Regions from separate parts of the Methylobacterium aquaticum genome, predicted to be linked through region 3. Evidence: riboswitches for the same ligand, from Rfam matches in the RefSeq annotation. Region 3 holds a riboswitch; each other region holds the start of a gene.
What was found. Region 3 has a riboswitch for thiamine pyrophosphate ahead of F1D61_RS28550 (hypothetical protein). Riboswitches for the same ligand answer to the same signal wherever they lie in the genome.

Region 1 (6,892 bases), 2.8 Mb from region 3:
GCGGCGCTCGCTGCCGGGCTCCCGGTCTTCGGCTCGTGCTGGGGCGTGCAGGTGGCCGCCACCATCGCGGGGGGCGTGCCGCCCGCAACCCGCGCGGACCGGAATACGGGCTCGCCCGCGCGATCTCCCGCACGGAGTCCGGGGCGGGCCACCCGCTCCTCGACGGCCGCCCCCGGCCTGGGACGCCCCGGCGATCCACGACGACGCCGTGATCGAGCCGCCGCCCGGCAGCCGGGTGCTCGCCGGCAACGACCGCCTCGACGTCCAGGCGATCGAGATCCGCCTCGGGGACGGGGTGTTCTGGGGGACGCAGTACCATCCGGAGCTCGACCTCGACGAGGTCGCGGCGATGCTGCGGCTCTCGGCGAGCGGGGTGGTGGAGGCGGGCCTCTGCCCGGACGAGGCCGCTCTCCAGACTTACGCCGATGCTTTTCGCGATCTGCACCACGACCCGGAAGGGCGTCCCGACCTCGCCTGGCGCCTCGGCGTCACCGCAGAGGTTCTGGTGCCGGAGCGCCGTCGGCGCGAGATCGGGAATTTCCTCGATCGGCTGGTGCGGCCCCGGCGTCGCCGCGCTTGAGCGCCTGCCTGAGGAGCTATCGGAAAGAAAAGGGGGTTGGGTATCCCACCCACTTACCTCATCCTGAGGTGTCAGTCGATCACGGATCGACTGACCTCGAAGGAGGGCTCCAGAAGTCTCGGCGATTTCTGGAGCCCTCCTTCGAGGCTCACTTCGTTCGCACCTCAGGATGAGGTGAGTGGGTGGGATTTGCAGATCTATTGATTTTTTCGACAGGGGGCCTGCTCAAACAGTTCCAGCGGCGCTCACGCCGCCCGCACGCCTTGCAGGAAGCGCGCGACCTCGGTTCCGAGATGCTCGGCCTGATGCGTCAGGGCGTCGGCGGAGGCGAGCACCCGGCCGGCGGCGGAGCCGGTCTCGCCGGCGGCCTGCGCCACGGCGCCGATGGTGGCGGTGAGCGAGCCGGTGCCGGCGGCGGCCCGGTCCATGGCGCGGATGATCTCCTGGGTCGCCGCGCCCTGCTCCTCGACCGCCGCCGCCACGGCGGAGGCCACCCCGTCCATCCCGCGGATGCGCGTGCCGATCGCCTCGATCGCCCGCACGGCGTCGCCGGTGGCGCCCTGGATGCGGCCGATCTGGCCGCTGATGTCCTGCGTCGCCCTCGCGGTCTGGCTTGCCAGTTCCTTGACCTCGGCCGCCACCACCGCGAAGCCCCGTCCCGCCGCACCCGCGCGGGCCGCCTCGATGGTGGCGTTCAGCGCCAGCAGGTTGGTCTGGTCGGCGACGCCCGAGATCAGGCTCACCACGTCGCCGATCCGGGAGGCGGCCTCGCTCAATTCGCCGACGAGGGCGGCGGTGCGGTCGGCCTCGCTCACGGCGGCACGGGCGAGGCCGGCGGATTCCCCGACCTGCTGGCCGACCTCGCGCACCGAGGCGCCGAGTTCCTCGGTCGCGGCCGCCACGGTCCCGACATCGCCCGCCGCCTGACCCGCGGCGGCCTCGGCCTCGGCCGAGCGGGCGGCGGCGGTGCCCGCCTTCTGGGACATCGCGTGGGCCGTCGCCTGCAGCTCGCCGGCCGCCGCCGCGACCTCGCCGACGATGCCGCCCACCGCCGCCTCGAACGCCGCCGCCATCCGCATCACGCTCTCGCGCCTCTCGTGCTCGGCTGCCACCCGGGCGGTCTCGCCCTCCTGTTCCAGGTCGCGCAGGCGCGCCATCTGGGCCTTCATCTCGCGCCCGGACTGCGCCAGCCCCGCCAGCGTCCGGGCGACGGTGCGGCAGATCCAGGCCAGCATCGCCGCCTCGATCGCCAGGATCCCGGCATGGAGCAGCACCCGTTGCAGGCTCGCCCCCGTCGGGAAGACGGCGCCGGGCAGGACCAGGTTCAGGACGAGATGATGCAGGGCCGTGGCGGCGGTGGCCGCCAGGATCACCCGCCAGTCGCACCAGCCGGCGAGCACCGCCAGGCAGGCGAAGAAGTACATGTGCAGGTCGACCTGCCAGGGATGGCCGGCGCTGGCATAGAGCATCACCGCCGCCATGCCGACGAGCGCCAGAGCGGTGGCGATCCGGGTCCGCAGCCCGGTCGCGTCGCGCCACCACGACAGGGTGGCGAGCGTCGCGAGCAGGGTCGCGGCCGCCCCGGGTGCGAGGGCGCCGCCGTCGCCGGCGATGAGCGGCAGCGCCGCCGCCACCGGAACGTGGGCCCAGAGCAGGCCGACCAGGATGCGGGCGTAGGAGCGGCGGAAGTCGTCGGCGTCGGTCATCATCGGGCAGGGCTCGGTGACGGAGAGGAATCGTCGTATCGGTCGGGTCCCGGGCCGCAGCCGCCGGCGACGACGGGATCGAGCACCAGCCACGCCCCGGCGCCGTAGAGGCGCCCGACGAAGCCCGCCTCGCTCGACCGGGCCACGACCAGGCCGGCCGCGCCGGCCCGCACCAGCGTGCCGCCCGCCGCCGTCACGATCGCGGCCGCCTCGGCAATGCCGCCGCCGGGCCGGCCGAGTACCGCCACCGCCTCGGAGCGCGGGACGGCGACGACGAGCAGTGGCGCCAGCAGCAGAAGCACCAGGCCGGTACTGTCCCGGAGGCGAAAACGCGCTTCCATCTGGGTCCGCCCCGGTTCCCTGACCTTGGCGGAATTTGTCGTGGAATCGCTGATGATCGGTAAAGACTGGGGATGATTGATCCGCCGCCCACCCGGATAACCGTAAGTCAAACGAGGCCAAGACAGCGAAACGGCGCCCCCTCGCGGGAGCGCCGTCGTCGAGCCCGACCGGGAGCCGCCGGGGTCAGACCGTGCGGGCGGAGGCCAGCGGCGGGGTCGCGGCGGGGCGCTCCTCGCCGACGAGGTGGCAGGCGGCGGGCCGGCGGAACAGGAACCGGGCCGGGGTATGGCGGACCAGCCGCTCGATCCCGAGGGGCACGGCCACCGCGGCCAGGGTCACGAGGAGCGATACGAGGCCGACATCCGTGATGACCCCGCTCTTCACCAGCACAATGCGCAGGGCCGCCATCGGCAGGAAGAAGGCGAGGTAGATCACGATCGAGCGCTCGCCGCAGGCCCGGAGCATCGCCGTGACCGGACCGCCGGCCCGGGTCAGCAACGCCGCCGCGCACACGATGGCGAGCGCGCCGGCCGCCCCAGCACCAGGCTCACGCCGGGCAGGCTCGCGAGGTTCGGGTGGGAGGGGAAGCCGGACGGCGTGACGACGAGGACGCCCTCGACCAGGGCCCAGGCGGCGAGCCCGAGGAGCGCGAGGCCGCTCCGCGCCCGCACCCTGTCGGCGAGGGCGAAGATCCGGGCCGCGAACAGGTAGCCGGCGACGAAGTAGACGAAGCGATCGCAGAACTCGTCGATCAGGGTCGAGCCGGTATGGATAGGCGCCAGTTGCAGCAGGGCGGCGCCGATCAGCAGCACCGGGCCGGGCACCCGGCGCAGCAGCTTCACGGCGATGGAGAACACCGCCAGCAGGTAGATGAACCAGAGGGTCGAGTACGGCTCGATCAGGCCGTGGGCGAGATGGGCGAGGAACGCCCCCGGGCCCGCCCCCTCGGTGATCTGGCCGTACTTCACCGCCGACTGGAGTACCATCCACAGCAGGTAGAAATAGGCGAAGTGGACGATGCGCCGGTCGGAGAAGAGCCGCCAGTCGCGATCGACGACGCGGCCAACGAACAGGCCCGACAGGAGGAAGAAGTCGGGGATCCGGAACGGTTTGGCGAACTCGACGACGTGGTGCATGAAGCCCTCGCCCCCCATCGCCTCGCCGACTCCGAGGGTGGAGTGCATCATCACCACCAGGATGATGCAGATGCCCTTGGCGACGTCGACCCAGGCGAGGCGCCCCGCCTCCGGCGCGGCGCGCGGGCGCAGCGGCGGGCTGACTGGATCGTCCGGCCGGACCGAGAGGGCGGGTTCGGTGTTGGGGCGGGCGGACATCGGGCGTCTCCACGAGGATGCCCCGAGCCTCGCAGGCAGACGTAAAGATCGGAGCCGGGGCGGCCGGTCGAATCGTGCGGAAATCGGCCAGGATGGATTCACCATCCCGCCGACGACTACGGCCGCCCTATCGAAAGCTCCGCCTGGTCTCCCGCCGCGTCCGGGTCATCCGCGTCGCGGTGTGGAAATCGTCCGGCTTGCCGCGGACCCAGGCGAGGAAGCGGGCGATCTCCGGCTCGGCCCGCAGGCTCTCGACGTCGCTGAGCCGGCGCGCCAGCTCGGCCTCGCTGTGGCGGGCATGGATCGCCGAGTGGCAGATCTGGTGCAGCTGCACCGTCTCGCCATGGGTACCGCCCTTCAGCTTCGGCGTCAGATGGTGCCGGCTCTGGCGGGCACCGGGCGGGATCGGCCGCTCGCAGAGCGGGCAGATCACGACCTTCGGGGTCGTGTAGGCATGGGTGGAGGGGTCGTCGTCGCGCCAGAGCCGATCACGGCGTCCCAAGGCAGGCTCCTGAAAGACGGGGACATCTCACGGTATCTGGGGCGCCGGGCGGGCGGGGGACAAGGCGGCGCGACCATCGGCGCGACGGCCTGGATGCCGCAGCGTTCCGCGACCCGCGATTGACAAACCCGACCCGTCGCCGGACAGTGGCGCCGTTACCGAGGGGAGCCCCCGCCGACAGGGGCTGAGATTGGACGATCGTGCGTCCTGACCCTTGAACCTGATCCGGTTCGTACCGGCGGAGGGACGGGAACCTGCCATGATCGACGTGACCCGTGCGTCCTCGCGCCCCGAGGCCGGATCGTCTCCCCGGGAGAGATCCATGAACGCACCGATCCTCGCCAAAGACCTTCCGCACAGCGTCACCACCGGGCCGATCACCGGCTCGGCGAAGGCCTATGCGTCGCCGAGGGACCGCTCCGACTTGCGGATTCCCTATCGGGAGATCGTCCTGACCGATCCGGGCGAGGCGCCCGTGCGGGTCTACGATCCCTCCGGCCCCTATACCGAGACGGGCGCCCGCATCGACCTGCGAGCCGGCCTGCCGGAGATCCGCGCCCCCTGGATCGAGACCCGCGGCTATGCGGCGGTCGCGCCCCGGGCGGTGAGGCCGGAGGATAACGGCTTCGTGCCCGAGGACAGACTGGTGGCGCCGTGCCCGGCCGCCCGCACCGTGCGCCGGGGCGAGGCCGGCCAACCCGTGACCCAGTACGAGTTCGCGCGGGCCGGGATCGTCACCGAGGAGATGATCTACGTCGCCCACCGCGAGAACCTGTGCCGCGAGGCGATGCTGGCCGGCGCCGAGGGCAAGCTCGCCGACGGCGAGAGCTTCGGCGCGGCGATCCCGCCCTTCATCACCCCCGACTTCGTGCGCGAGGAGGTGGCGCGCGGGCGGGCGATCATCCCGGCCAACATCAATCACACCGAGTTGGAGCCGATGGCGATCGGCCGCAACTTCCTCGTCAAGATCAACGCCAATATCGGCAACTCGGCCGTCACCTCCTCGGCCGCCGACGAGGTCGAGAAGATGGTCTGGGCGATCCGCTGGGGCGCCGACACCGTCATGGACCTCTCGACGGGCCGCAACATCCACAACATCCGCGGCTGGATCCTGCGCAACGCGCCGGTCCCGATCGGCACGGTGCCGATCTACCAGGCGCTGGAGAAGGTCGGCGGCGATCCGCTCAAGCTCGACTGGGCGGTGTTCAAGGACACGCTGATCGAGCAGGCCGAGCAGGGGGTGGATTACTTCACCATCCATGCCGGCGTGCGCCTCGCCCACGTGCCGCTCACCGCACGGCGGGTCACCGGCATCGTCTCGCGCGGCGGCTCGATCATGGCGCGCTGGTGCCTCGCCGGGCACCGGGAATCGTTCCTCTACGAGCGCTTCGAGGAGATCTGCGACATCTGCCGCGCGTACGACGTCTCGTTCTCGCTCGGCGACGGCCTGCGCCCGGGCTCGATCGCGGATGCCAACGACGCGGCGCAGTTCGCCGAGCTGGAGACCCTGGGCGCACTCACCAAGATCGCCCACGCCAAGGGCTGCCAGGTGATGATCGAGGGCCCCGGCCACGTGCCGATGCACAAGATCAAGGTCAACATGGACAAGCAGCTCAGGGAGTGCGGCGAGGCGCCGTTCTACACGTTGGGCCCGCTCACCACCGACGTGGCGCCGGGCTACGACCACATCACGTCCGGCATCGGCGCGGCGATGATCGGCTGGTACGGCACCGCGATGCTCTGCTACGTCACCCCGAAGGAGCATCTCGGCCTGCCGAACCGCGACGACGTGAAGACCGGCGTCATCACCTACAAGATCGCCGCCCATGCCGCCGACCTCGCCAAGGGGCACCCGGCCGCGCAAGTGCGGGACGACGCCCTGTCGCGGGCCCGGTTCGACTTCCGCTGGGAGGACCAGTTCAACCTCTCCCTCGATCCGGATACCGCGCGCGCCTACCACGACGAGACCCTGCCGAAGGACGCCCACAAGGTCGCGCATTTCTGCTCGATGTGCGGCCCGAAATTCTGCTCGATGAAGATCACCCAGGACCTGCGCGCCGACGTGCTCGCCATGGAGGAAGCCTCCCGGGTGGTCGCGGAAGCCACACCCCTGAGCGAAGCGGAGCGGATCGCCGGCATGGCCCAAAAATCGGCGGAATTCTTGGGCGAGGGCGGGAGGCTCTACGTCGAACCCGGCGAGTAAGGACCCCCACGCGATGCCGATGCAGGCCCCCGCCACCCCGCCCGGGCCTGCCCCGTCCGCCGATCCGGGATTGCCCGTGCGGGGAGGCCCGCGTCCCGGCTCGATCGTGCGCCGCCTCGTCGTGTTCGGCCTCGGCCTCGCCGTGCCGATCCTGATCTTCGGCGGCGTGGTCCTGTGGCAGTTCGCCGACGCCGCCCGCGAGCGCCTGGAGGCGGAGGCGCTCGG
Region 2 (6,892 bases), 820 kb from region 3:
ACCGCCATCGACGCGCTGCACTCGGACTATTCCGGCGTCGGCCGGTTCTGGACCCGGGAGGACGGCGTCAGCTTCCGCCTCTTCCCGCATGGCGAGGTCACCGAGCAGGCGCTGGCCCGCAGCCCCTTCGCCCATGTCTACGGCACCGGCGAGTGGCTGATCCTCGACCTGCGCGAGACCCCGGACGATCGCTACAGCATCATTCCGGAATTGAAGGCGGCGGGGTACACCCATTACATCACCGTACCGCTGTTCTTCACCAACGGCACCAAGAACGGCGTCACCTTCGCGACCCGGGATCCGCGCGGGTTCGGCGACGACGACCTCGCCATCCTGCGCTTCATCATCCCGACCCTGTCGGCGGTGATGGAGATGCGCGGCCTCAACGCCCGTCTCGACCACGTGCTCAGGGTCTATGTCGGCGACGGGCCGCACCAGGCGATCCTGGCCGGCTTCATCCGCCGCGGCCAGGTCGAGCGGATCCGCTCGGCGATCCTGTTCGCCGACATGCGCGGCTACACCCACCTCACCGACGCGCTCACCCCGGAGGCCTCGGTGGAATTGCTGAACACCTATTTCGACTGCCTGGTGCCGCCGATCGAGAGCGAGGGCGGCGAGGTGCTGAAATACATGGGCGACGGCCTGCTCGCGATCTTTCGCGAGAGCGGCGACGATCTCGGCGGCGCGGCGCAGGGCGCGCTCTCGGCGGCGCAGGCCGCGCTCCGCCGGGTCGACGAGGCCAACCGCGCCGGGCGATTCCCCACCCGCATCGAGATCGGCATCGCGCTCCATCACGGCGAGGCGGCCTACGGCAATGTCGGCTCCGGCGCGCGCCTCGATTTCACGGTGATCGGCCGCGACGTGAACCTCGCCAGTCGCCTGGCCAAGCTCAACAAGGTCCTGTCCGAGCCGCTCCTGATGTCGAAGCCCTTCGTCGACTTCCTGTGGGGCGACCCCGAACTGCTCGGCACCCATCCCCTCGACGGCATCGCCGAGGAGATGGCGATCTATCGTCCGGGCAAAGGCGGTTGACCGAAGGCGGTTGACGAAGGCGAGCCGGCTCGCCACATTCCGGCCGTTCCAGGGAGATCCCCGGCAAGGGGCTGAGACACCGCTGGACCAAGAGCCTTCGGCTTTTCGGTCGGCGCGGAAATCCTTCGAACCTGATCCGGCTCATACCGGCGTAGGGATTGGACAGGGTCCGCCAGGATCCGAGCGCGCATCATCCGGCAATCGGGCGCCGTCCACTCTCTTCGGGCCACCGTGGAGACGAGGGTGCACGCGCAGACGATCGGACGGCGAGGCGGACCGTCCGAGATCCCAGACAGAGACCGCTTGCCGGAGCGCGCCGAAGGTCCGGTCGATGCGGCGGTGATCGGCGCCGGGCTGATCGGCCTGTCGATCGCGTGGCGCCTGGCGCGGGCCGGTCTCGCCGTCGCGGTGATCGAGCGCGGACGAGCCGGCGACGGCGCGAGTCTCGCCGCCACCGGCATGCTGGCGGCGGCCGCCGAGCACGAGCCCGGGGGCGAGGCCCTGTCGCCGCTCTGCCTCGAGAGCCAGCGCCTCTGGCACCGGTTTCGCGACGAACTCGAAGCCGAATCCGGCCTCACCATCGATTACCGCCGCGAGGGTACCCTCGTGATCGCGCTCGGCCGCGACGAGGTCGAGCGCCTGCGCTTCCGCCACGAGCTGCAGCGCCGCGATCATCTCGCCGTCGAGTGGCTGTCCGGACCGGCGGTGCGCGCCCGCGAGCCCGGCCTGCGCCCCACCGTCACCGCGGGCCTGTTCTGCCCCGACGACCACCAGGTCGATCCGGCCCGGGTGATGGCGGCCCTGCGCTTGGCCTTCCGCGCGGCCGGCGGCCGGCTGATCGAGGAGACCGCCGTCACCGCGCTCACCCGCGAGGCCGGCCGGGTCACCGGCATCGAGACCACGGCGGGCACGGTGCGGGCCGGCACGGTGGTGCTGGCCTCCGGCGCCTGGGCCGGGGAGGGGAACCTGGTGCCGGACCTCGCGCTCCCGGTGCGCCCGTTGAAGGGCCAGTCGATGGCGCTCCAGATGACGCCGCGCAGCGGCTCCCTCTCGCACGTGGTCTGGACCGAGCAGGTCCACATGGCCCCGAAGGGCGACGGCTCGCTCATCGTCGGCGCCACCGTGGAGGAGACGGGCTTCGATCCCCACCTCACCGCCGGCGGCGTCTTCGCCCTGCTGGAGGGCGCCCGGCGCGCCTTGCCGGGGGTGGAGGAGATGCGGGTGTCGGGGGTCTGGAGCGGCTTTCGCCCGACCTCCGACGACGACGCCCCGATCCTCGGCGAGGCCCTGCCCGGCCTCGTGCTGGCCGCCGGCCATCACCGCAACGGCTACCTGCTGGCGCCCGTCACCGCCGAAGCCGTCTCCACCCTGATCCTGCGCGGCGAGACGCTGCCGGTGGCCGCGCCCTTTGGCCTGTCCCGGTTCGCCCGTGTTTCCGGAGTCCCCGCATGAAGCTCCTCGTCAACGGCGAGCCCCGCGAGAGCGAGGCCGCCACCCTCGACGCCCTTTGGCGCGCCGAGACCGCCGACCTCGACTTGAGCGGCCCGCAAGGCTTCGCCATCGCGCTGAACGGCGCGGTGGTGCGCCAGCGCGACTGGGCCGGCACGGCGCTCGAGGAGGGCGACCGCGTCGAGATCGTGCGGGCGATGCAGGGAGGGTAGCGGTTGCGAGATCGTGCGATGGGGTCGCGCTGCATCACCGGTGCTTTCTTCATCCCACCCTCGACCTCATCCTGAGGTGTCAGTCGATCGAAGATCGACTGACCTCGAAGGAGGGCTCCAGCTGGCTCGGAGATTTCTGGAGCCCTCCTTCGAGGCCGCTACGCGGCACCTCAGGATGAGGTGGTGGGTCGGAGATCAGGTATCCGTTGCTAGGAATCAGCAGGCGGAGACATCTCTTCATGAACGCCTTCGTCTACATCCTGCGATGCGTCGACGAGAGTTACTACGTCGGCTCGGCACGCGGTGAGACCCTCGACAAGCGCCTAGGCGAGCACTAGGCCGGCACCTATCCCGGCTACACGCGCGAGCGCCGGCCCGTGACACTCGTCTATGCTGAAATGTTCGAGCGCATCACGGACGCGATCGCGATGGAACGGCGCATCAAAGGCTGGAGCCGCGCCAAGAAGGAAGCGCTGATCCAAAGTGACTGGGACCGCCTCAAGCACTTGGCCAGACGGAACTGCGTGCAGAATAAGTCAGATTTAGGTGCGATTGGTCATCAGGAGTTGCCGACAACGCTCGACGTTGTTGGTGATTCCCACCCTCCAACCTCATCCTGAGGTGCTAGCGCATGCGAGCCTCGAAGGAGGGCTCCAGAAGGCACTGCGATCCCTGGAGCCCTCCTTCGAGGCTCGTTTCACTCGCACCTCAGGATGAGGTCGTGGGTGGGACATCGGCGAAACGCTCGTACGAACTATCTATGAAATCCGGAGAAACCCCATGACCGACACCCCCGACGATCCCTTCGTCATCGCCGGCACCACCCTGTCCTCGCGCCTCCTCATCGGCACCGCCGGCTACCCGACGCAAGCCATCATGAGCGAGGCGGTGCGGGCGAGCGCGGCCGAGGTGGTGACGGTCTCGATCCGCCGCATCTCGCTCCACGGCCATGGCTCGGACACGGTGGCGCGGCTCAAAGGGGCACGCTTCCTGCCCAATACCGCCGGCTGCGAGACCGCCCGCGACGCCGTGATGACGGCGGAGCTGGCGCGCGAGGCGCTCGGCACCCACTGGATCAAGGTCGAGGTGATCGGCGACCGCGAGACGCTGTATCCCGACGTCGCCGAGACGATCGAGGCCACCCGCCAGCTGGTCGATTCCGGCTTCACGGTGCTGCCCTATTGCAACGACGATCCCGTCGTGTGCAGCCGGCTCGCCGATCTCGGCGCCGCCGCGGTGATGCCGATGGGCTCGCTGATCGGGTCGGGCATGGGGGTGGCCAATCCGGCGAACCTCGAACTGATCTGCCGGCGCTCGCCGGTGCCGGTGATCGTGGATGCCGGCATCGGCACCGCCTCCGACGCGGTGATCGCGATGGAACTGGGAGCCGCCGCGGTGCTCCTCAACACCGCCGTCGCCAAGGCCGACGATCCGGTGCGGATGGCCCGCGCCATGCGCCACGCCGTCGAGGCCGGGCGCCTCGCGCATCTCGCCGGCCGCATTCCGCGTCGCGCCCGCGCCGAGCCGTCGAGCCCGCAACTCGGCCTCGTCGGCTCGTGAGCCTGCCCGCCCGCCTGCTGGTCGTCACCGACCGGCATGGCTGCCCGGAGCCCCTGGGCGACCGCGTCGCCGCCTGCCTCGCGGCGGGCGCCCGCTGGATCTGGCTGCGCGACCGCGACCTGCCCGCCCAAGAGCGCGCGGCCCTGGCCGAGACCCTGGCCGGCGAGGTGGCGCGGGTGGGTGGCGCCCTCACCATCGGGCGCGACGTGGACCTGGCGGCGCGGGTCGGGGCTTCGGGCGTCCAGCTCGGCGAGGCTTCCGCCGTGGTGCCGGCTCGGGCGCGCCTCGGGCGCGGCGTCCTGCTCGGCGTCTCGGCCCATTCCCTCGCCGAGGTGCGGGCCGCCCGGGAGGCGGGGGCGGATTACGTGACCCTGAGCCCGATCTTCCTGACCGCCAGCAAACCGGGCTACGGGCCCGCGCTCGGGGTGGGTGTCTTGCGGGAGGCGGCGGGGGTGATGCCGGTCGTGGCGCTTGGCGGCGTCGATCCCGGAACGGCCACGTCCTGCCGCGAGGCGGGGGCTGCCGCCGTCGCGGTGATGGGGGCGGTGATGCGGGCGCCGGAGGTCGGGGTGCTGGTCCCGGCCCTCCTGTAGGGCCGCACCCGCTCCCCGGTCCTCCTCCGGCGTGTTCCGTTCAGGCCATCCACCGCATCACGATCAGCACCGTCGTGACGGTGACGGCGCCGCCGATGCGGGTCGCGATCTGGGCGAACGGCATCAGCTGCATCCGGTTGGCGGCGGTGAGGATGGCGACGTCGCCGGTGCCGCCCTGGCCGGAATGGCAGGCATTCACGATCGCGGCCTCGATCGGGTACATGCCGAGGCGGCGGCCGACGAAGGCGCCGGTGGCCATCAGGGTGAACACCGTCGCGATGATGGTGATCAGGTTCGGGACCGTGAAGGCGGACATCAGCTTGTCCCACGGGGTCAGCGAGACGCCGATGGCGAAGAGCAGCGGATAGGTCATGCCGGTCTGCACGAACTTGTAGACGACGAAGCCGCCCGCCTGCAGATGCGGCGAGACCGCGCTCGACAGCTTCGCCAGCACCGCCAGGAACAGCATCGCGACCGGGGCCGGCAGGCCGATCACGTGGTGCAGCATCACGCCGAGCAGGTAGAGCGTCACCGCCGTGAGCCCCGCCGCCGCGATGGTCGAGACGTCCATGGCGCCGCCGCCCTTCTCGGCGGTCACCGCCTCGTCCTTGGGATCCATGTCGTCGTGCTCGCCCGGCTGCAGGCGGCCTTCGCCGGTCAGGTGCGGGTATTTCTTGCCGACGAAGTTCAGGATGCCCGAGAACACGATGGCCGTGAGGCTGCCGAGCATGACCGGCGGCAGCACCTGGGCGAACAGGTCGCCCTGGGAGGCGCCCAGGATCGCCGCATAGCCGATCGAGAGCGGGATCGCGCCCTCGCCGACGCCGCCGGCCATGATCGGCACGACGATGAAGAAGAAGGTGTGGTAGGCGCCCAAGCCCAGCGCCGTCCCGACCAGCGTGCCGACGAGGCCGGCGGCGATCGACCCGATGCCGAGCGGCACGAAGATCTTCAGGAAGCCCTTGATCAGCACGCCGCGGTCCATGCCGAGGATGCTGCCGACGATGATCGCCGCGATGTAGAGGTAGAGGAAGTTCGTGAACTTTGTGAAGTCGATGATCGACTTCTCGATCTGCGGCGGGATCAGCTTGTAGTAGGCGAGCGCCGAGGGGATGAAGGTGGCGAAGATGGCGCCGGCGCCGATGTTGCGCAGGATCGGCAGCCGCTTGCCGATCTCGGCGCAGGTGAAGCCGCCGAGCACCAGGACGGCGATCATCGTCGGCGCATCGGGCTTGATCTCGCGCTCGAGGGTCAGGATCGTCAGGAGCGCGGCCAGGATCAGGTAGACCGGGATCGGGATGATCCCGATCTTGACGTCCATCAGACGCCACCAGCCCTGCGGCCAGAATTTCCTGGAATCCGGCGGCGTCGTCTCGGCAACCGGGGCCGTGTGTCGAGCCGTCGTGTCGTGGGTCTTGGCGAGATCTGCGGTCCCCGATGCCATCGGTGGATCCTCCCGAAAGATGTTGTTGCTGCGTGGTTTTCTTGTCGAATGACGGTCTTGCCGGCCCGCCTCGGAGGGCGGGCCTTGGGCGCGGCGGCGCGATGAGGGGCCTGCCGTCCGGGCCGACGGGGTCTCGTGCGAGGGGCCGGGGGGCCCGCATCCGCGGTCGAGCCATGAGGTGACGTGGTGAGGCGGTCAGGCGGGCGTCCGTGACCGGCGTGGTTTCCTCCAGGATTCGTTGGGAGCCGCGGTAGCGGCCGAACCTGTCGGGAACCTGTCAAAGACCGGGGCGTGGAAGACAGTTCGAACCGTGAACCCCGCGGGCGACGGTGCGGTCACCCGTCCCGTCGTGCCGGACGTGATGCGGAACGACGCAGGCCTCGACGAGGTCGACGGCGCCCTCGCGCCGGACGCGCTCCCGGCGGTCGAACAGATTCCTGAGCACGGTTGCGTTCGGCATGATCGCCTCCCTCTGCCCGCCCAACCGCTCGGCAGGCGTCTTGCCAGTTCGGTCGGACCTGGGCTCGGGTGTGGCGGGCGACGGCGTACTGCCATGGTGCAAGGGGGCGTGGAGCCGCCACGACTCCCCATCCCCCGCAGAC
Region 3 (6,892 bases):
GTCGAGCAGTTGCACGACCGGATCGGGCTTCGCCACGGGCACAGGTGCGGGAGGAGCTGCCGGCATGGCGGCGAAGAGCGGCAATTCGGCGGGCGCCTTCCGCCGGCCGGACCCGCCCTCCCCTCGCTCCAGCTCGGCGAGCAGGGCCTTGGCGCGGGCGATCACCGGGGCGGGCAGGCCGGCCAGCCGCGCGACCTGGAGGCCGTAGGAGCGGTCGGCCGCACCCGGCACCACCTCGTGCAGGAAGACCACGTCGCCCTTCCACTCGGTCACCTTGAGGGTAGCGTTGGAGAGGCGGTCGAGGCGTTGCGCCAAGCCCGTCAGCTCGTGGAAATGGGTGGCGAAGAGCGCCCGGCAGCCATTGGCGCCGTGCAGGTGCTCCAGGCAGGCCCAGGCGATCGACAGGCCGTCGAAGGTCGCGGTGCCCCGCCCGATCTCGTCGAGCACCACCAGGGAGCGCTTCGTCGCCTGGTTGAGGATCGCCGCGGTCTCGACCATCTCGACCATGAAGGTCGAGTGGCCGCGTGCCAGGTCGTCGGCGGCGCCGACGCGGGAGAACAGCCGGTCGACGAGGCCGAGATGGGCCGAGGTCGCCGGCACGAAGGCGCCCATCTGGGCCAGCACCGCGATCAAGGCGTTCTGGCGCAGGAAGGTCGACTTGCCGCCCATGTTCGGGCCGGTGACGAGGAGGATCTGGCCGGCTTCGGTGCCCGACAGGTCGCAGGCATTGGCGATGAAGGCCTCGCCGGCCCTGGTCAGCGCCGCCTCGACGACGGGATGGCGCCCGCCCTCGATCCGGAAGGCGAGGCCGTCATCGACGCGAGGGCGGGTCCAGTTCAGCTCGACGGCGAGTTCCGCGTGCGAGGCCGCGACATCCAAAGCCGCGAGCGCGCCGGCCGCCGCCACGATCGAATCGGATTCGGCCATCACGGCCTTGGACAGGCCCTCGAAGATCTCGAGTTCGAGGGCGAGCCCCCGGCCGGCGGCGTTGGCGATCCTGGTTTCCAGCTCGCCCAGCTCGACGCTGGTGAAGCGCATCGCATCCACCATGGTCTGGCGGTGGACGAAGGTGGCGCGCCAGGGATCCTTCAGCAGGGTCTCGCCGAAGGCCTGCGGCACCTCGATGAAGTAGCCGAGCAGGTTGTTGTGCTTGATCCGCAGCGTCCGGCAGCCGGTCTCCGAGGCGTAGCGGGCCTGGAGCCCGGCGACGACCTGGCGTGAATCGCGCTGGAGCGTGCGGGATTCGTCGAGCTCGGGCCGGTAGCCCTCACGGACGAAATTGCCGTCGCGGCGCTGCAACGGCAGGTCGTCGGCGAGCGCCGCGGCGAGATCGTCGGCAAGCGCCTCGTCGAGGCCGGCGAGGATGCGGGCGGCCTTGCCGATCTCGCCCGGCAGCGCGCCGGCCCCGGCGAGCGCGGTGGCGATGCCGCGGGCGGCCATGAGCCCGTCGCGGAGCGCGGCGAGGTCGCGGGGGCCGGCCCGGCCGAGGCCGATCCGGGTCAAGGCGCGAGCCATGTCGGGGGCCCGCGCCAGCTCGGCCCGCAGTTCCGCCCGCAAGGCCCCCTCGGCCACCAGGAACTCGACCGCGTCGTGGCGGCGCCGGATCAGCGCGAGATCGGTCGAGGGGCCGGCCAGCCGCTCGGCGAGCAGCCGTGCCCCGGCGCCGCCGACCGTGCGGTCGATGGCGGCGAGCAGGCTGCCTGCGCGCTCGCCCGAGAGGGTGCGGGTGAGTTCCAGGTTCTGGCGCGTCGCCGCGTCGATCATCAGGCTCGCGCCCGCCGCCTGGCGGGCCGGCGGGCTCAAGGTCACCTTGGCGCCGAGCTGGGTGCGGGCGATGTAGTGCAGGACGGCGCCCGCCGCCGCGATCTCGACCCGGCTGAAGGCGCCGAACCCGTCGAGGGTCTGGACGCCGAACTGCTCCTTGATCGCCCGCTCGGCCGAGGCCGGATCGACGTCGCCGCGGCCGACCGGGGTGACGGCGGCCCGGGTGTCGCGCCACAGCCGGGACACGTCCGGATCCTGGTGGATCGCGTCGCCCATCACGATCTCGCGCGGATCGAGGCGGGCGATCTCGGCGGCCAGGCCGGCGCCGTCGACCTCGCCGAGGGAGAAGCGCCCGGTCGAGATGTCGACGGCGGCCAGCCCGTAACACCAGGCCGAATCCGAGGCGCGGCGGCGGGCGAGCGCCAGGAGCACGTTGGCCCGGCCGGGATCGAGCAGGCGGTCTTCCGTGATGGTGCCTGGCGTCACGAGGCGCACCACCTCGCGCCGCACCACCGATTTCGAGCCGCGCTTCTTGGCTTCCGCCGGATCCTCGGTCTGCTCACAGACCGCGACCCGGTGGCCGAGCCCGATCAGGCGCTGGAGGTAATCGTCGGAGCGCTCGACCGGCACGCCGCACATCGGGATGTCGGCGCCGCCATGCTTGCCGCGGCGGGTGAGCACGATGCCGAGCGCCCGCGAGGCGGTCTCGGCATCCTCGAAGAACAGCTCGTAGAAATCCCCCATGCGGTAGAACAGCAGGGAATCGGGATTGGCCGCCTTGATCTCGATGTACTGCGCCATCATCGGCGAGACCTTGGCCTCGTCGTCGGGCGCGGCGGAACGCCGGCCGCGGGCGGGCGGCGGCGCAGGCGCCTCGTCGGCGGGCTCGTACGCCTCGTTGCGCAGCAGGCGGCCGGTATCGCTGTCCATCGTCATGAGATCGGGGGGCTGTCGGGTCCGCGGCATCGTGGTCTGGCAGACTAACAGAGGCGGAGGCGCAGGCTCCAGGCCGGCACAGCGGGGATGATGGGGATGGTCGTCCCCGATTAAAATGGCCGACCGATCGGGTTTAGCGCTCCGGCGCCGCTTGAGCCGGCCGGATCATGGCCCTAAGGGACGTGTCCCGCGGTCAGCGTGATCCTGTCGTTGAAAGAAGAGCTTGGCATGAGCGAGTCCCGCCCCGTCACCCGCGGCAAGCGCCCGACCTTCACCGACCAGGAGGCGCTGCAATTCCACCAGCAGGGCCGCCCGGGCAAGCTGGAGGTGGTGGCGACGAAGCCGATGGCGACGCAGCGCGACCTGTCGCTCGCCTACTCGCCCGGCGTCGCCGTGCCGGTGCTCGCCATCGCGGACGATCCGGCACTCGCCTACGACTACACCGCCAAGGGCAACCTCGTGGCGGTGATCTCGAACGGCACCGCGATCCTCGGCCTCGGCAATCGCGGCGCGCTCGCCTCGAAGCCCGTGATGGAGGGCAAGGCCGTCCTGTTCAAGCGCTTCGCCGACATCGATTCCTTCGACCTCGAGGTCGGGACGGAGGATGCCGAGGCGTTCATCAACTGCGTGCGCTATCTCGGGCCGACCTTCGGCGGCATCAACCTGGAGGACATCAAGGCCCCCGAGTGCTTCATCATCGAGGAGCGCCTGCGGGAATTGATGGACATCCCGGTCTTCCACGACGACCAGCACGGCACCGCGATCATCTCGGCGGCGGGCATCATCAACGCCCTGCACCTGACCGGCCGCGACATCTCCGAGGCCAGGCTCGTCGTCAACGGCGCGGGTGCGGCGGGCATCGCCTGCATCGAGCTCGTCAAGGCGCTGGGCTTCCGCTCCGAGAACGTGATCCTGTGCGACACCAAGGGCGTGGTGTTCCAGGGCCGCACCGAGGGCATGAACCAGTGGAAGTCGGCCCACGCGGTCGCGACCTCGAAGCGCACCCTCGAGGAGGCGCTGGAGGGCGCCGACATCGTGTTCGGCCTCTCGGTGAAGGGCGCCTTCACCCCTGAAATGATCGCCTCGATGGCGCCGCAGCCGATCATCTTCGCGATGGCGAACCCGAATCCGGAGATCACTCCCGAAGAGGTGGCGCAGGTCCGCGACGACGCGATCGTGGCGACCGGGCGCTCGGACTACCCGAACCAGGTCAACAACGTTCTGGGCTTCCCCTACATCTTCCGCGGCGCGCTCGACGTGCACGCGACCACGATCAACATGGAGATGAAGATCGCGGCGGCGCAGGCGCTCGCCGCGCTCGCCCGCGAGGACGTGCCGGACGAGGTGGCGGCGGCCTACCAGGGCACGCGGCCGCGCTTCGGGCGCGAGTACATCATCCCGGTGCCGTTCGATCCGCGCCTCATCTTCACCATCCCGCCGGCGGTGGCGAAGGCCGCGATGGAGACCGGGGTCGCCCGCAAGCCCATCGACAACATGGACCGCTACCGGGCCCAGCTCTCGGCCCGGCGCGATCCCGTCGCCGGCACGCTGAACCGGGTGTTCGAGCGGGTGCGCAAGTACCCCAAGCGCGTCGTCTTCGCCGAGGGCGAGGAGGAGGTGGTGATCCGCGCCGCGATCTCCTTCGTCAACCAGGGTCTCGGCACCGCGATCCTGGTCGGCCGCGAGGACCGGGTGATGGCCAATGCCGAGGCCGCCGGCATCGATCTCGCCGGCCGCGACAACATCGAGATCCACAACGCCGCGAAGTCCGACCGCAACAGCGTCTACGCGCAGTTCCTCTACGCGAGGATGCAGCGCAAGGGCTACCTGTTCCGCGACTGCCAGCGCCTGATCAACCAGGACCGCAACCACTTCGCCGCCTCGATGGTGGCCCTCGGCGACGCCGACGCGATGGTGACCGGCACCACCCGCAACTACTCGATCGCGCTCGAGGACGTGCGCCGGGTCATCGACCACAAGCCCGGCCACCGGGTGATCGGCGTCTCGCTCTGCCTCGCCCGCGGCCGGGTGGTGCTGGTGGCCGACACCGCGATCCACGAGATGCCGAGTGCCGAGGAACTCGCCGGCATCGCCATTGAGGCGGCGGGCGTGGCGCGGCGCCTCGGCTACGAGCCGCGGGTGGCGATGCTGTCGTTCTCGACCTTCGGCTTCCCCAAGGCCGAGCGCGCCGAGAAGGTGCAGGAGGCGGTGCGCATCCTCGACGGGATGCGGGTCGATTTCGAGTATGACGGCGAGATGTCGGCCGATGTCGCGCTGAACAAGGACCTGCTCGCCCAGTACCCGTTCAGCCGCCTCAAGCAGCCGGCCAACGTGCTGGTGATGCCGGCCTTCCACTCGGCGGCGATCTCCACCAAGATGCTGCAGGAACTCGGCGGCGCCCAGGTGCTCGGGCCGCTGATCGTCGGCCTCGACAAGGCGGTGCAGATCGTCCCGCTCGGCGCGACCGATTCCGACATCGTCAACATGGCGGCGCTGGCGGCCTACAATATCGGCGGCTGACCGGCGGGCCCATCCCTCCGTTCCCCCGATTCGCGACCCGGCCTGAAAGCCCGTTCGATCGAATCGGCCGCCTCGACATTCCCCTCGTCATTCCGGAGCCGTGCAGCGGAGCCCGGAATGACGGGGTGGTTTGCGATCTTCAGGATCCAGACGCCGACCCCAGGAGGGCGGCGTGGCCGCGAGGGATCGCCCTGGCGCCTGGGTCGCATCGCAACTTGACACCCGCCCCCACACCCCCACTCTTCCCCGCTCCCAGGGGAGCCTCGCGAGGAGGCTGAGATTCCGCCGGTCCGGACCCGTCCGGGCACCGCGGTGACCCTATGAACCTGATCCGGGTCATGCCGGCGTAGGGATGCGGGACCGGCGCGGCCTGGGGCCGATCGCTCCGTCTTTTCGCGCATGATCTCCGCTCGGTCTGGCCTTCGCCCGGAATGGGCGCGAGGTGGCCGTGATGTCGCAAGCGGAGATCGTCGAGGCCCTGCTCGACTTCATCGGACAGCCGGGCGCGAGCGAGGCGGAGTTCGAGGCGCTGGCGCTGCGGCTCTTCGCCTATCAGTTCACCCATAACGCGCCGTATCGCCGCTTCGCGCAACAGCGCGGGCGCACGCCGCTCGCCGTGCGGCGCTGGCGCGACATCCCGGCGGTACCGATCAAGGCGTTCAAGGACCTGACCTTGAGCTGCCGTCCGCCCGACGCGGCCGCGCGGGTGTTCATGACGAGCGGCACGACCGGGAGCGGGCGCGGCCGCAGCTATCACCCGACGCTCGCGGTCTACGACGCCTCGATGCTGGCGGGTTTCGCCGCCCGGATCATGCGCGGGCGGGACAGGATCCGGATGGGAATCCTGTTTCCGGACGAGGCGGCTTTGCCGAACTCCTCGCTGGCCCATTACCTGGCGCTGGCCAAGGACCATTTCGGCACGTCGGACAGCGCGGTCTTCGTCGGGCCGAACGGCCTCGACCTCGATGCGCTGCTGGCGGCTTTGGCGCAGGCCGAAGCCTCGGGCGAGCCCTATGCCCTTCTGGGAGCCACCTACGCCTTCGTGCCGGTGATGGACGCGCTGAAGGAGCGAGGCCGCCGCTTCGCCCTGCCGCCGGGAAGCTTCCTGTTCGATACCGGCGGCTTCAAGGGCCAGTCGCGTGAGATCGAGCCGGACGCCTTCTATGACGGGCTCTCGGCAAGCTTCGGCGTGCCGCGCGATTCCTGCCTCAACATGTACGGCATGACCGAGCTGAGTACCCAGTTCTACGACGACGGCAACGCAATCTGTCCGCCGGTGAAGTCCGGCCCGCACTGGATCCGCAGCCGCGTCGTCGATCCGCTCACCGGCATCGATGTCCCCGAGGGCGAGACCGGCGTGCTGGTCCACCACGATCTCGCTCACTTCAATTCCGTCTCGGCGATCCTCACCGAGGATGCCGGCGTGATCGTACCGGGCGGCTTCCGGCTGCTCGGCCGGGTCGAGGGATCGGCGTCGCGCGGCTGCTCGGTCGCGGTGGCCGAGTTCCTGGCCGCCGCGCAGGGATGAGCCCGCTCGAGGAGGCCGGATACCTGCCGGGGCTCGGCCCCGAATCGATCGGCCGGCGCGTCGTCGAGCATCGGGCCTGGGGCGAGACCGTCGCGGTGGCGCTGCCGGACCTGACCGGGGATCAGGCCGAGGCCCTGTGCCGCC

Region 1: linked by a shared signal. The riboswitch ahead of thiC (phosphomethylpyrimidine synthase ThiC) and the one ahead of F1D61_RS28550 (hypothetical protein) in region 3 are both predicted to bind thiamine pyrophosphate.
Region 2: linked by a shared signal. The riboswitch ahead of thiO (glycine oxidase ThiO) and the one ahead of F1D61_RS28550 (hypothetical protein) in region 3 are both predicted to bind thiamine pyrophosphate.

The regions. Positions count from the first base shown of each region.
Region 1 is NZ_CP043627.1:3,354,712-3,361,603, reverse strand. Features, by position in the region: partial or broken gene F1D61_RS15260 (glutamine amidotransferase-related protein) at 1-580, shown strand, start outside; gene F1D61_RS34820 (methyl-accepting chemotaxis protein) at 826-2,289, opposite strand; gene F1D61_RS15250 (hypothetical protein) at 2,286-2,627, opposite strand; partial or broken gene F1D61_RS15245 (acyltransferase family protein) at 2,812-3,896, opposite strand; gene F1D61_RS15240 (restriction endonuclease) at 4,090-4,464, opposite strand; TPP riboswitch at 4,616-4,728, shown strand; gene thiC (phosphomethylpyrimidine synthase ThiC) at 4,787-6,667, shown strand; gene F1D61_RS15230 (ATP-binding protein) at 6,681-6,892, shown strand, end outside.
Region 2 is NZ_CP043627.1:29,066-35,957, forward strand. Features, by position in the region: gene F1D61_RS00165 (adenylate/guanylate cyclase domain-containing protein) at 1-1,032, shown strand, start outside; TPP riboswitch at 1,074-1,208, shown strand; gene thiO (glycine oxidase ThiO) at 1,276-2,484, shown strand; gene thiS (sulfur carrier protein ThiS) at 2,481-2,693, shown strand; partial or broken gene F1D61_RS00180 (GIY-YIG nuclease family protein) at 2,933-3,211, shown strand; gene F1D61_RS00185 (thiazole synthase) at 3,474-4,253, shown strand; gene F1D61_RS00190 (thiamine phosphate synthase) at 4,250-4,846, shown strand; gene F1D61_RS00195 (2-hydroxycarboxylate transporter family protein) at 4,887-6,290, opposite strand; gene F1D61_RS00200 (hypothetical protein) at 6,568-6,750, opposite strand.
Region 3 is NZ_CP043627.1:6,195,143-6,202,034, forward strand. Features, by position in the region: gene mutS (DNA mismatch repair protein MutS) at 1-2,700, opposite strand, end outside; gene F1D61_RS28545 (NADP-dependent malic enzyme) at 2,929-5,220, shown strand; TPP riboswitch at 5,473-5,575, shown strand; gene F1D61_RS28550 (hypothetical protein) at 5,672-6,748, shown strand; gene F1D61_RS28555 (acyl-CoA reductase) at 6,745-6,892, shown strand, end outside.